Regions from separate parts of the Pseudomonas sp. MAG733B genome, predicted to be linked through region 2. Evidence: predicted binding sites of a transcription regulator. Region 2 holds the regulator's gene; the other holds the start of a gene.
What was found. The regulator sigma-54, encoded in region 2, starts transcription at its own class of promoters, with help from an activator protein. The targets are predictions, from matches to a motif close to ANTGGCATNNANNTTGCTNT.
Positions count from the first base shown of each region.

Region 1: the regulator sigma-54 is predicted to act here: its motif matches at 4,220-4,239, upstream of V6Z53_RS25500 (flagellar basal body rod protein FlgF).

Region 1 covers NZ_CP145732.1:5,579,625-5,587,166, forward strand. The annotation lists gene flgJ (flagellar assembly peptidoglycan hydrolase FlgJ) at 1-703, opposite strand, end outside; gene V6Z53_RS25485 (flagellar basal body P-ring protein FlgI) at 717-1,826, opposite strand; gene flgH (flagellar basal body L-ring protein FlgH) at 1,845-2,540, opposite strand; gene flgG (flagellar basal-body rod protein FlgG) at 2,594-3,379, opposite strand; gene V6Z53_RS25500 (flagellar basal body rod protein FlgF) at 3,425-4,165, opposite strand; gene V6Z53_RS25505 (sigma-54-dependent transcriptional regulator) at 4,440-5,999, opposite strand; gene phhA (phenylalanine 4-monooxygenase) at 6,278-7,069, shown strand; gene V6Z53_RS25515 (4a-hydroxytetrahydrobiopterin dehydratase) at 7,187-7,542, shown strand, end outside; gene V6Z53_RS25520 (amino acid aminotransferase) at 7,540-7,542, shown strand, end outside.
Region 2 covers NZ_CP145732.1:1,475,042-1,482,583, reverse strand. The annotation lists gene V6Z53_RS06665 (ATP-binding cassette domain-containing protein) at 1-601, opposite strand, end outside; gene V6Z53_RS06660 (KpsF/GutQ family sugar-phosphate isomerase) at 877-1,851, shown strand; gene V6Z53_RS06655 (HAD family hydrolase) at 1,851-2,375, shown strand; gene lptC (LPS export ABC transporter periplasmic protein LptC) at 2,383-2,955, shown strand; gene lptA (lipopolysaccharide transport periplasmic protein LptA) at 2,942-3,490, shown strand; gene lptB (LPS export ABC transporter ATP-binding protein) at 3,490-4,215, shown strand; gene V6Z53_RS06635 (RNA polymerase factor sigma-54) at 4,396-5,889, shown strand; gene raiA (ribosome-associated translation inhibitor RaiA) at 5,964-6,272, shown strand; gene ptsN (PTS IIA-like nitrogen regulatory protein PtsN) at 6,285-6,749, shown strand; gene rapZ (RNase adapter RapZ) at 6,752-7,542, shown strand, end outside.

The sequences.
Region 1 (7,542 bases), 2.5 Mb from region 2:
GCGCATTCGCCAGCCAGTCGCCGTTGTACAAAGGCCCGGCACCGCTGGTTGCTACGCGCTCCGGCAGTTGAGTCTTGCTGACCGCCGCAGGTGTCGTCGTGGCGGAAGGCACCAGGCCTGCCAGCAAGCGATCGGCCAGTTTCGGCGGCAATGCCAGGCGCCGCTGATTGATCAGTGCCATGTCATTGTGATGCGCGCCCTCGCCTGTCGGCGCCTTGACCGAACGCGAAGCCCACAACGGACGCTCGCCATTGACCCGTGACAGCGGCCCATTGATCGCCACCGTGCCCGCCGCAATTGGTGTTTGCGCAGCGGCTTTCGCGGCCTCCTGCTTGGCGGCGGACAGCGTTGCCGCTTCACCCGGCGCCAGCGGTTTGTTCTTCGACATCTGGCGCATCAGCACGTCGGCCAGACCAATACCACCACCCTCGCGGGACATGGAAACGGCCAACTGCTGGTCGTACATTTCCTGGTATTGCTTGGCTTCAGCGGTGTTGAGCGGATTGTCCTTGCCCAGCGCTTCGGTGGCCGAGCGCATGGACTTGAGCATCTCGCCGAGGAACAGCGATTCGAACTCCTGCGCCACCTTGCGCATGTTCGCGTCGCTGTTCTTGTCGCCGACCTTGAGCTGATTCAGCCGGTTCAGGTCGGAGAACGCACCCGAATCGCTGCTGCTGACCCGACCACTCTTGAACATGTCCATATGATCGCCGTCCTTAGATCACGATCAGGTCGGCTTGCAAGGCGCCGGCCTGTTTCAGTGCTTCGAGGATGGCCATCAAGTCGCCCGGCGCCGCGCCGACCTGGTTCACCGCACGGACGATTTCGTCGAGGGTGGTGCCCGGGCCAAATTTGAACATCGGCTTGGCTTCCTGCTGGGCGTTGACCCGCGAACGCGGCACGACCGCCGTCTGACCATTGGACAGAGGGCCGGGCTGGCTGACGATCGGGTCTTCAGTGATGGTCACGGTCAGGCTGCCGTGGGTGACGGCGGCCGGGGAAACCTTGACGTTCTGGCCGATCACGATGGTGCCGGTGCGCGAGTTGATGATGACTTTCGCCACCGCCTGACCCGGATCGATTTCGAGGTTTTCGAGGATCGACAGGTAGTCGACACGCTGGCTCGGATCAAGCGGCGCGGTGACGCGAATCGAGCCGCCATCAATAGCCTGCGCCACACCAGGGCCGAGCATGTCGTTGATCTTGTCGACGATGCGCTTGGCGGTGGTGAAGTCGGAGCGGTTGAGGTTCAGCGTCAGGCTGTTGCCCTGGTTGAATCCGCTCGGCACCGCACGCTCAACCGACGCACCGCCAGGGATGCGACCGGCTGACGGAACGTTGACGGTGATCTTCGAACCGTCGCGACCTTCGGCGTCAAAACCGCCGACCACCAGGTTGCCCTGGGCGATGGCGTAGACGTTGCCGTCGATACCCTTAAGCGGTGTCAGCAGCAACGTGCCGCCGCGCAGGCTCTTGGAATTACCGATCGACGAAACGGTGATGTCGACCTGCTGACCCGGCTTGGCGAACGCTGGCAGATCGGCACTGATCGACACCGCCGCGACGTTCTTCAACTGCACGTTGCCCGAACCCGGCGGCACCTTGATGCCGAACTGCGAGAGCATGTTGTTGAAGGTCTGCAGGGTGAACGGGGTTTGCGTCGTCTGGTCGCCGGTACCGTTAAGCCCGACCACCAGGCCGTAACCGATCAACTGGTTGGAACGCACGCCGGAAATGCTGGCGATGTCCTTCAGCCGCTCGGCTTGAACGTTGAAGGCTGCCGACAGCATCAGAGCGGCAACGATGAGACTTCTGAAGTTCAACATGCTCAACTGGAAAGCCACCTAGAAAGGGAACAGCGGGCTGAGGAAGAAACGGTCGAACCAGCCTGGCTGACTCGCATCGGCAAACGAACCGGTGCCCGAGTAGGTGATGCGCGCATCGGCGACACGGGTCGACGGCACAGTGTTATCGGTGGAGATATCGTCGGCGCGAACCAACCCGGCAATCCGCACCAGTTCGTCGCCGGTGTTGAGTGTCATCCACTTCTCGCCACGTACCGCGATGATGCCGTTGGGCAACACGTCAGCCACGGTCACGGTGATCGAGCCCGTCAGGGTGTTGCCCTGCGCGGCCTTGCTGTCACCCTTGGTCGCGCGGTCGCCTTCATAGCTGGCATCCAGGCTCAGGTCGCCACTGCCAAACGGGTTGTTGGTGTTCGGGGTAGAGCCGAACAGCGAGCTCAGGCCGATGCTGGCCTTGCTGTTCTTGCCGATTTGCGAGTTGGCGTTTTTGCTCGCCTGGGTCTTCTCGTTCAGGGTGATGGTGATGATGTCACCGACCCGGAACGCCTTGCGGTCGCCATAGAGGTTCTGCTCGAAACCGGCCTGATAAATCGAACCGTTATTCGCGGCAGCCGGCAGCGGCGTGCGCGGCAACACCGGGGCGTAGTAAGGATCATTGGGCTTGGGTGTCGGACCGACACAGCCGGCGAGCACGGTGATCCCACTCAATGCCAGAACAGAAACGAAGCGATTCATGACCCTTACCTCACGGTGTTGCAGGCGACCGCATGGCCGCCTCATAGACTTGATTACAGATTCTGCGTTACGAACGAGAGCATCTGGTCGGCGGTGGAGATCACCTTGGAGTTCATCTCGTAGGCGCGCTGAGTGGTGATCATGTTGACCATCTCTTCAACGGTGCTGACGTTGGACGTTTCCAGGGTGTTCTGCAGCGTGGTACCGAAACCGGCCAGGCCCGGCGTGCCGACTTGCGGCGCACCACTGGCGGCGGTTTCCAGGAACAGGTTGTTACCCACCGCTTGCAGGCCGGCCGGGTTGATGAAGTCGGCGGTTTGCAGGTTACCGATCACCTGGGACGCCGGGTTGCCGGCCACGGTGATGGACACGGTGCCGTCCTTGCCGACGGTGAAGGTCTGGGCGTCGTTCGGGATGACAATCGCCGGTTCCAGGGCGAAGCCGCTGGCGTTGACGATCTGGCCGTTGGAGTCCAGGTGGAAAGTGCCGTCACGGGTGTAGGACGTGGTGCCGTCCGGTTGCAGGATCTGGAAGAAACCGCGACCGTCGATGGCCATGTCCAGCGGCTGTTCGGTGGTTTGCAGGCTGCCGGCATTGAAGTTTTTCTGGGTGCCGACAATGCGCACACCAGTACCCAATTGCAGGCCCGACGGCAGTTCGCTGTCCTGGGTCGACTGGGCGCCTGGCTGGCGTTTGATCTGGTAGAGCAAGTCCTGGAACTCGGCGCGGTCACGTTTGAAACCCGTGGTCGACACGTTGGCCAGGTTGTTGGAAATGGTGGTCAGGTTGGTGTCCTGGGCGGACAGACCGGTTTTGGCAACCCATAGAGCCGGAAGCATTCGATTCTCCTCGTGCGCCTGTTTTACGGCGCGACGTTCTGATAATTAGCTGATCTGCAAGACCCGAGCCATGGCCTGGTCGTCTTCTTTGGCGGTGTTCATCATCTTGATGTGCAGCTCGAACTGCTTCGACAAGGCCAGCACCGAGGTCATCTCGTCCACGGCGTTGACGTTGCTCGACTCAAGGAAACCGGACACCAGTTTGACGTTGGCATCGGCTTGCGCCGGTTGGCCGTCCTTGGTGTGGATCGAACCGTCCAGGCCCTTGGTCATGTTCTTGATGTCCGGGTTGACCAGCTTGATACGGTCGACTTCCGCCATGACGCGAGGACCTTCGCCCATCGCACGAATGCTGATGGTGCCGTCCTCGCCCACTTCAATCTGCTGCTCGGGCGGCACGGCGATTGGACCGCCATTGCCGATCACAGGCATGCCGTTACCGGCGCGCAACACACCAAGGGCGTCAACCACCAGACTGCCGGTACGCACATAGCTTTCGCCGCCATCGGGATTCTGCACCGCCAGCCAGCCGTTGCCCTGCACGGCGACATCGAGATCGCGACCGGTCTGTACCAGCGAGCCGGGAGAGAAGTCGGTGGCCGGGCGTTCGGACATGGCAAACGCACGCGCCGGAAAGCTGTCGCCGAACACCGGCATCGAACGCGCCTGCTCCAGGTCTTTCTGGAAGCCGTTGGTGGAGATGTTCGCGAGGTTGTTGGCATGAGCCTTTTGCGCCAGTGCATTCTGGCTGGCGCCGGTCATTGCCACATAAAGGTACTTGTCCACAATCTTTCCTCTGCCTGCCGGACGTTTGCCGCCCACTGCTGTACTGACGAGGCATAAGCAATTTGCAGACCAACTTGTTTTTCGCGGCGCGAGGCCCGGCAAACAAAGGGCTTTGGAGGTATTGCGGGGAATTTTGGAAAGTAGTGAAGACGAAAAACCGGCGGTGTTATGCCGCTTCACGGCAATGGATCAAAAGATCGCAGCCTTCGGCAGCTCCTACAGGGGATTGGCGTTCAACCTGTAGGACCTTCCGAAGGCTGCGATCTTTTGATCTTCAGGAAATATCTTTGCCCACCTCATAATCCCGCAACTTGTTGGCAATGGTGGTGTGCGAAACCCCCAACCGCTTGCCCAGTTGCCGACTGCTCGGATGCTCGGAATACAAACGCTCCAGCACGGCTTTCTCGAAGCGCCCGACAATTTCGTCCAGCCCGCCCTCCAGCGAAAAATCGCCAAGCGGCTGACGCACGCCATAGTCCGGCAAGCGAATGTGCTCGGCCTTGACTGTGCCGCCATCGCACAGGGACACAGCCTGGAACAGCACGTTTTCCAACTGCCGGACGTTGCCCGGCCAGTGGTAATGACTCAGTCGGTCCATGGCCGCCGGGGCCAGTTTCGGCAGCGGGCAACCGATCTGCCGACTGGCCTGATCGAGGAAGTGCTCCACCAGCGGCGGCAAACCGTCGAGGCATTCGCGCAGTGGCGGGATGTGCAGCGACAACACGTTCAAGCGGTGATAGAGATCCTGACGAAACTCGCCGCGCGCGCACAGTTCGGACAGGTCAACCTGGGTAGCGCAGATCACCCGCACATCGAGGTAGACCTCTTCATCGCTGCCTACGCGACGGAAGCAACCGTCCTGCAGGAAGCGCAGCAGTTTCACCTGCAAGCGCGGGCTCATTTCCCCGACGCCATCGAGAAACAGCGTACCGCCCGCCGTCAATTCCAGCAGCCCGAGTTTGCCCTCGGCCCGCGCCCCTTCAAAGGCGCCCGGGCCGTAGCCGAACAACTCGGTCTCGGCCATGGACTCCGGCAGGCCGGCGCAGTTGAGCGCCATCAGCGGCGATTGCCCACGCGGGCTGGCCAGATGACAGGCGCGCGCCAGCAACTCCTTGCCGGTGCCGGTTTCGCCTTCTATTAATAGCGGCGCATCGAGTGGCGCCATGCGCCGGGCTTCGCGCACCACCGCCGCCATCACTTTCGAGCTTTGGAAGATGCTGTCGAAGCCACGCAATTCCTGCTTGCGCACGTTATAGATGCGCTCGCCAACGCGGTCTGCGCGGTGCAGCGTCAGTACGGCACCGGCCATCGCCTCGCTGTCATCGTGCTCCGATTGCAGCGGCGCAATGTCGGCCAGGAATACATCGCCCTTGACCTTGACCCGCAACCCGTTGATCCGCGATTTGTTGGCGCGCACCAGTTCCGGCAAATCGAAATCTTCGGCATAGCGCGACAACGGAATCCCCGGCACCTCGTCCACCCGCACACCGAGCAACTGCGCCGCCGCACGGTTGGCCGCCACGATGGAGCCACCCATATCGATCGACAACACCGGAAACTCAAGGGCACCGAGCAACGCATTGAGCTCCATGTGCCGACGCTCGCTGGGCATCAGCCCTACACGCTTGACGCCAAACACCCCGGCAATCGCCTCGAACTTCGGACGCAAGGCCTGGAACTGGATGTTGATCAGGTTCGGACAGTGCAAATAGATCGCATTGCCATGCTCTCCGCCCACCTCACCGCGAGCGACGTTGATGCCGTACTCCACCAACAGATTGAGAATGTCACGCAGGATGCCGATGCGGTTCTGGCAGTGGACTTTGATACGCATATAAAGGCCCGAACAGAAGTGAATGAGGCCCATTGCAGGAAAATTTCTGCTGAAGCACTCAGATAGTCGTCAAGATTATGTGACAGGTGGAGCACTTTTCCCACCCGCTAATCTCAACATCTGCGCGACAACGGCAAAAACGTAACGGAAACTTTACGATTATTGGAGGATTTTCCTACACGGAGCACTCATCACCTGCTGCCATTGCGCAATTCATGGGTTATTTCTGGGTCCATAGCAGCACATAACAAGAACGAATCCCCTAGCAGGAGAGCAGCATGAAGCAGACGCAATACGTGGCTCGCGAGCCCGATGCGCAAGGTTTTATCGACTACACCGCTGAAGAACACGCGGTGTGGAACACGCTGATCACTCGCCAACTGAAAGTGATCGAAGGGCGTGCGTGCCAGGAATATCTGGACGGTATCGAAAAACTCGGTCTGCCCCACGACCGCATTCCACAACTGGGCGAGATCAACAAGGTCCTCGGTGAAACCACCGGTTGGCAGGTCGCCCGTGTACCGGCGCTGATCCCCTTCCAGACCTTTTTCGAATTGCTCGCCAGCAAGCAGTTTCCAGTGGCAACCTTCATTCGTACCCGCGAAGAGCTGGATTACCTGCAAGAGCCGGACATTTTCCACGAGATTTTTGGCCACTGTCCGCTGCTGACCAACCCATGGTTTGCCGAATTTACCCACACCTACGGCAAGCTCGGCCTACAGGCTTCGAAGGAAGAACGCGTGTATCTGGCGCGCCTGTACTGGATGACCATCGAATTCGGCCTGGTCGACACCCCGCAAGGCCAGCGCATCTACGGCGGCGGCATCCTGTCCTCGCCGAAGGAAACCGTTTACTGCCTGTCGGACGAGCCTGAGCATCAGGCGTTTGATCCGCTGGAATGCATGCGTACGCCTTACCGCATCGACATTCTGCAGCCGCTGTATTTCGTGCTGCCGAACCTCAAGCGCCTGTTCGACCTCGCCCACGAAGACATCATGGGCATGGTCAAGCAAGCAATGCAGATGGGTCTGCATGCACCGAAATTTCCGCCCAAACCAAAAGCCGCCTGATCCGCAGCTTTTAGAATCAAGTGAGCCTGTCAGGAACCGACGCTTTGCTTTAGCGTGGTACACCTCTCAATAAATTCTGACGGCTGATCTCCCAACATTCGATTTCAGGAACACATCATGACCGCACTCACCCAAGCCCATTGCGAAGCCTGCCGCGCCGATGCCCCACAAGTCAGCGACGAAGAATTGCCGATCCTGATCAAGCAGATCCCGGACTGGAACATCGAAGTTCGCGACAGCATCATGCAGCTGGAAAAAGTCTTCCTGTTCAAGAATTTCAAGCACGCCCTGGCGTTCACCAACGCCGTCGGTGAAATCTCCGAGGCCGAAGGTCACCACCCGGGCCTGCTGACCGAGTGGGGCAAAGTGACCGTGACCTGGTGGAGCCACTCGATCAAAGGCCTGCACCGCAACGACTTCATCATGGCCGCGCGCACTGACGAAGTAGCCAAGGACGCCGAGGGCCGCAAATA
Region 2 (7,542 bases):
CCACGATACTGGTGATCCCCAGCGCATCGTTGAGCAAGCGGATCAGGCGCACCAACACGCCCATGGCGATAGGGTCCTGGCCGACAAAGGGCTCGTCATACATGAGAATCTGTGGATCGAGCGCAATCGCCCGCGCCAGTGCGACACGGCGCTTCATGCCGCCGGACAGTTCGTCGGGCATCAGGTCAATGGCACCACGCAACCCCACGGCCTGCAATTTGAGCAGGACGATGTCGCGGATCATTTCCTCGGGCAGTTCGGTGTGAACGCGCAGTGGAAAGGCCACGTTCTCGAACACATCGAGATCGGTAAACAGTGCGCCACTCTGAAACAGCACGCCCATGTGCTTGCGGGCATCGAACAGATCGCTGCGCGATAGCTTCGGCAGGTTCTGACCGTTGACCCAGACTTCGCCGCTGGTGGGGCGCAACTGGGCGCCCATCAACCGCAACAGCGTTGTCTTGCCACACCCGGAAGGTCCCATGATGCCGGTGACCTTGCCGCGGGGAATACGGATATCGACGTTATTGAAAATGCTGCGCGCACCGCGCTTGAAGGACAGTCCCTTCAGCTCGACCGCGTAGGCGTTATCGGCACTCATCTAAACTCCTTGCGATGCAGCCTCTCACTCGGACGCCTGACTTCCTGACGAAAGCACATGCCTCCCGGGCGGGCCGAACTGGCGGCGAACTATATCACTGCAAACACCGTGCGCCCAAGGCCATTGCCGGCCCAAGTTGAGCGATATGACCGGCAAAAAGCTTCATTTAGAGGGATTAGGTAACAAGGAATGACAATGCACGACGAACTTGCGTGAGGGTTTCGATCATAACCGCTATAATCGCCGCCTTTTCATCAGGCTAAACGATTTCTGACATGAGCCAATCCAGCGACCTGATTCAATCTGCCCAACGCACCATCCGCCTCGAAGTGGAAGCCGTACAAGGCTTGCTGCCGCATATCGACGCAGATTTTGTACGCGCTTGCGAGATGATTCTGGCCAGCAAAGGCCGCGTTGTCGTGGTCGGCATGGGCAAGTCGGGGCACATCGGCAGCAAGATTGCCGCCACCCTGGCCAGCACCGGCACCACGGCATTTTTCGTTCACCCAGCTGAAGCCAGCCACGGTGACATGGGCATGATCACCCGCGATGACATCATCCTGGCGCTGTCGAACTCCGGCTCCACCAATGAAATCATCACCCTGCTGCCATTGATCAAGCGCCTGGGCATCCAGTTGATCAGCGTGACCGGGAACCCTGATTCGCCGCTGGCCAAGGCCGCCGAGGTTAACCTCAACGTTCACGTCGAGCATGAAGCCTGTCCGCTGAACCTGGCGCCTACCTCTTCGACTACCGCTGCGCTGGTCATGGGCGACGCCCTGGCTGTCGCACTGCTGGAAGCGCGCGGCTTCACCGCCGAAGACTTCGCCTTTTCCCACCCGGGTGGCGCATTGGGCCGACGCCTTCTGCTGAAAGTGGAAAACGTCATGCACGCCGGGCAAGAGTTGCCGCAGGTTCAACGTGGCACCCTGCTCAAGGATGCGCTGATGGAAATGACCCGCAAGGGCTTGGGCATGACCGTCATCCTGGAAGCCGACGGCAAGCTCGCCGGGATTTTCACTGACGGCGATTTGCGCCGCACGCTGGATCGCACCATCGATATCCACAGCGTCACCATCGATCAGGTCATGACCGCCCACGGCAAGACCGCCCGCGCCGAGATGCTCGCCGCCGAGGCCCTGAAAATCATGGAAGACCATAAAATCAATGCGCTGGTCGTGGTCGACGGCGAAGACCGTCCGGTCGGCGCCTTGAACATGCACGACTTGCTGCGTGCGGGGGTAATGTAATGAGCACGGACCTGCTGCAACGCGGCCAACAGATCAAACTGGCGGTTTTCGACGTCGACGGCGTCCTCACCGACGGACGCCTGTACTTCCTCGAAGACGGCAGTGAATTCAAGACCTTCAACACCCTCGACGGCCAGGGCATCAAGATGCTGATGGCCGCCGGCGTGCAGACCGCTATCATTAGCGGCCGCAAGACCCCGGTGGTCGAGCGACGGGCGAAGAACCTCGGCATTCCGCACCTGTATCAGGGGCGCGAAGACAAACTGGTGGTGCTCGACGAGCTTCTTGGCCAGCTCAACCTAAGCTATGAACAGGTCGCCTACCTTGGTGACGACCTGCCGGACCTGCCGGTGATTCGCCGCGTAGGCCTGGGCATGGCAGTGGCCAACGCCGCCAGTTTCGTGCGTGAACACGCTCACGGTGTCACCCAGGCCCGTGGCGGCGAAGGTGCCGCCCGCGAATTCTGCGAATTGATCCTGCGCGCCCAGGGCCGCCTCGATGCGGCCAACGCCGCGTACCTGTGAGCCAAACATGCTGAGCAAAAAGATTCGCAACATCCTGATGTTCGGTTGCATCGCGGCGATTTTCGCCGCGGTCGGCTACTGGAACATCAGCCCGGAACGCTTTCTCGACAAGCCGGTTGTGCAAGTCGACAACAGCGAGATCGACTATTACGCCACCAACGCCCACAGCGTGCAGTACCTGCCGGATGGCAGGCTGCAGTACGAAATGACGTCGGACAAGGTCGAACACCTGAAAGCCTCCGAGGTGACCCTGCTGACCAATCCCGACCTGAACATGTTCCGCGGCACCGAGTTCCCGTGGCACGTCCAGAGCGAAAAAGGTGAGGTCAACCCTGATGGCACCGAAGTCGAACTGATCGACTCGGTTCGCATCACGCGTTTCGACGAGAAAAACCGCAGAACCCTGATCACCACCACCCGCATGACAGTGTTCCCGCAACAGCAATATGCGCAGACCGAGCGAGACGTTAGAATCGACGGCGCTGGCGGTGTTTCGACTGGCAAGGGAATGAAAGCGTATTTGAAAGAAAGCAGGATACACCTGCTATCGAACGTAAGAGGACAGTATGAGGCTCGTTAAAACCCTCCCTATTTTGCTCAGTCTGGGCGCAGCACTGGGAAGCGTGAGCGCCTGGGCCCTGCCGGACGATCAACAACAGCCAATCCGCATTCAGGCCGACGATGCCCAACTGGACGACAAGAATGGCGTTGCCACCTACACGGGCGATGTGATCATCACCCAAGGCTCGATGAAGGTCACCGGCAATAAAGTGACCATGACCCGCGCCCCGAGTGGCGACATCGACGTGGTGACCTCGGTCGGCAACCTGGCCTACTTCGAGCAACTGCAAACGGCGGGCGACACCAAGCCGGTTCAGGGTTGGGGTGTGACAATCCAGTACCACGCCACGCAAAACCGCGTTGTGCTGATCGACAAGGCCAAAGTCATCGACAAGGACAACAACGTCACCCAAGGCGAGAAAATCGTCTACGACACCGAGAAGAAGCTGGCGAGCGCCGGTCGCGCCACAGGCAGCAAAGTGACCGAGGCACGTCCGCGTATTGACATGGTCATTCAGCCGAAAAAGAAAACCGACGAGCAAAAGGCCCAGTAATGGCAACTCTGAAAGCTCAGCATCTGGCCAAGAGCTACAAGAGCCGCCAGGTCGTGCGCGATGTCAGCCTGTCGATCGACAGCGGTCAGATCGTCGGCCTGCTTGGCCCCAACGGCGCCGGCAAGACAACCTGCTTCTACATGATCGTCGGCCTGGTGCAGGCTGATCAGGGCCGCGTGCTGATCGACGACCTGGACGTCAGCCACCAGCCCATGCACGGCCGTGCGAAGGCAGGTATCGGCTATCTGCCGCAAGAAGCGTCGATCTTCCGCAAACTTTCGGTTGCCGACAACATCATGGCGATCCTCGAGACCCGCAAGGAACTCGACAAGGCCGGCCGTCGCAAGGAGCTGGAGAGCCTGCTGCAGGAGTTCCACATCAGCCACATCCGCGACAACCTCGGGATGAGCCTGTCCGGTGGTGAACGCCGCCGCGTGGAGATCGCCCGGGCACTGGCCACCAACCCGAAATTCATCCTGCTCGACGAACCTTTCGCCGGCGTGGACCCGATTTCGGTGGGCGACATCAAACAGATCATCCATCACCTCAAGGCCAAAGGCATTGGCGTGCTGATCACCGACCACAACGTTCGTGAAACCCTGGATATCTGCGAAACCGCCTACATCGTCAACGATGGCCAGCTGATTGCAGAAGGTGACGCGGAAACCATCCTGGCCAACGACTTGGTCAAGGAAGTCTACCTGGGTCATGAGTTCCGCCTGTAAGGGCTTGCCTGGCTAGTCGACCGAGCGCTTGTCTCGATAAAAAATCAAGATCTTTTTATTGTTACAGCGCTCTAGGCAAACACTGCAATTTCGGGCATATAATTTGCTTATGTTTGGCGCCTCGGCGCCCTGTAGTGGATGGCGCATGTGCGCCGGCGAATAAGGTGTTAAGCCCCTGCCATGAAACCATCGCTAGTCTTGAGAATGGGCCAGCAGCTGACGATGACACCGCAGCTGCAACAGGCCATCCGCCTGCTCCAATTGTCGACCCTGGATCTGCAACAGGAAATCCAGGAGGCCCTGGAGTCCAATCCGATGCTCGAACGCCAGGAAGAAGGCGACGACTTCGATAACACCGACCCCTTGGCCGACAACGCAGAACAGAAGCCCAACACTGACATTCAGGAACCCTCCTACCAGGAAACCGCGCCGACGGTTGATAACCTCGAAGAAGGCGACTGGAACGAACGCATTCCCAACGAACTTCCCGTCGATACCGCCTGGGAAGACGTCTACCAGACCAGTGCCAGCAGCCTGCCGAGCAATGATGATGACGAGTGGGATTTCACCACCCGCACGTCCGCCGGCGAAAGCCTGCAAAGCCACTTGCTGTGGCAACTGAACCTGGCACCGATGTCCGACACCGATCGCCTGATCGCCGTCACCCTGATCGACTGCATCAACAATCAGGGCTATCTGGACGAAACGCTCGAGGAAATCCTCGAAGCCTTCGATCCGGAACTGGACATCGAGCTGGACGAAATCGAAGCCGTCCTGCACCGCATCCAGCAATTCGAACCTGCCGGCATCGGCGCCCGCAACCTGGGCGAATGCCTGCTGCTGCAATTGCGTCAGCTGCCAGCCAAAACGCCGTGGCTGGCCGAAGCCAAGCGCTTGGTCACCGACTACATCGACCTGCTCGGCAGTCGCGACTACAGCCAGTTGATGCGTCGCATGAAGCTCAAGGAAGATGAGCTGCGCCAGGTAATCGAACTGGTCCAGAGCCTCAACCCGCGTCCGGGTTCGCAAATCGAATCCACCGAGGCCGAGTACGTTGTCCCCGACGTGATCGTACGCAAGGACAACGAGCGCTGGCTGGTCGAGCTCAACCAGGAGTCGGTGCCACGGCTGCGGGTCAATGCCCAGTACGCCGGCTTCGTGCGCCGCGCCGACACCAGCGCCGACAACACCTTCATGCGCAATCAGTTGCAGGAAGCCCGCTGGTTCATCAAGAGCCTGCAAAGCCGCAACGAAACCCTGATGAAAGTGGCCACCCAGATCGTCGAGCATCAGCGCGGCTTCCTGGAGTATGGCGATGAAGCGATGAAACCGCTGGTCCTGCATGACATCGCTGAAGCGGTTGGCATGCACGAATCGACAATTTCCCGGGTGACCACGCAAAAATTCATGCATACCCCTCGGGGCATATATGAGCTGAAATACTTTTTCTCCAGCCACGTCAGCACCTCCGAAGGCGGTGAATGCTCGTCCACGGCGATCCGCGCGATCATCAAAAAACTGGTTGCCGCTGAAAATCAGAAAAAGCCGTTGAGTGACAGCAAGATCGCTGGTTTACTGGAGGCACAAGGCATTCAGGTGGCTCGCCGCACCGTCGCCAAGTACCGCGAATCCCTCGGGATCGCGCCTTCGAGCGAACGCAAGCGGTTGATGTAGAGCCACGCCACAGCGTTCCAGTGGCAGATCATCTGGTCTGCCGCTTTATGCACTGGCAACGAAGGAGAAGCTGTATGCAAGTCAACATCAGTGGACACCAACTGGAAGTGACCGAACCTCTTCGCACTTACATCGGCGAAAAACTCGAACGATTAGAGAGGCATTTCGACAAGATCACCAACGTGCAGGTCACGATGACGGTCGAAAAGCTCAAGCAGAAAATCGAAGCCACGCTGCATATTCCCGGCAATGAAGTGGTCGCCAACGCGGAACATACCGATATGTACGCGGCGATCGACGCACTGACCGACAAGCTGGATAAACAACTCAAAAAGCATAAGGAAAAGACCCAGAGCCTCCTCCAGGGCGCTACCGGTCGTTAACACTCCCTACCCATGATCCGACTTGAAAGCATCCTGACCCCCGGCCGTTCCCTGGTGAACGTGCCGGGCGGCAGTAAAAAGAAAGCCCTCGAGCAAATTGCCAACCTCATCCATCGCGAAGTGCCGGATCTGGCCATGCAGGATGTCTTCGAGAGCCTGGTCGCCCGTGAAAAACTCGGTTCAACCGGTTTTGGCAACGGCATCGCCATCCCCCACTGCCGTCTCAAGGGCTGTAATGCGCCCATCAGTGCCTTGATGCACCTTGACGCCCCTATCGATTTCGACGCCATCGATGGTGCACCGGTTGACCTGTTGTTCGTTCTACTGGTCCCGGAAGCCGCTACCGATGCGCACCTGGAACTGTTACGCCAGATCGCCAGCATGCTCGACCGCAAGGAAGTGCGCGAAAAACTGCGCAGCGCCCCGAGTAATGAAGCCTTGTATCAGGTTGTCCTGGACGAGCAAAACGGTCATTAATCATGCGCTTGATCATCGTCAGCGGTCGCTCCGGCTCAGGTAAAAGTACCGCCCTCGATGTTCTTGAGGACAACGGTTACTACTGCATCGACAACTTGCCTGCCGGGTTACTGCCGGAATTGGCTGAACGTGCGCTTATCCACACTGAGCTGTCACAGCCGCTGGTAGCCGTGTCCATCGATGCACGCAACCTGCCCAGCCATCTGTCGCGGTTTCCAGAGCTGCTGGAAGAAGTCCGCAGCCGGCACATCCAGTGCGATGTCCTGTACCTGGATGCCGACGCGGAAACCCTGCTCAAACGCTTTTCGGAAACCCGTCGTCGCCACCCGCTGAGCAGCCCCAATCGCTCACTGGCCGAGGCGATCAACGATGAAACCAGCCTGCTCGGACCGATTGCCGACCTGGCCGACCTCAAGGTAGACACGACTAACCTGAACTTGTATCAGTTGGGCGATACCATCAAGTTGCGCCTGCTGAACCAGCCGGAGCCCGGCACGGCTTTCCTGATCGAGTCTTTCGGCTTCAAGCGTGGCATGCCGGTCGACGCCGATCTGGTGTTCGACGTGCGTTGCCTGCCCAATCCCTACTGGAAGCCGGAACTGCGCGCGCAGTCCGGGCTTGATCAACCGGTTGCCGAGTACCTGGCGGCACAACCGGATGTCGAGGAGATGTTCCAGGACATTTCCGCGTACCTGCTTAAATGGTTACCCCGGTTTGCCGCCAGTAACCGTGCTTATGTCACCATTGCAATCGGTTGTACCGGCGGGCATCACCGCTCCGTCTACCTGACCGA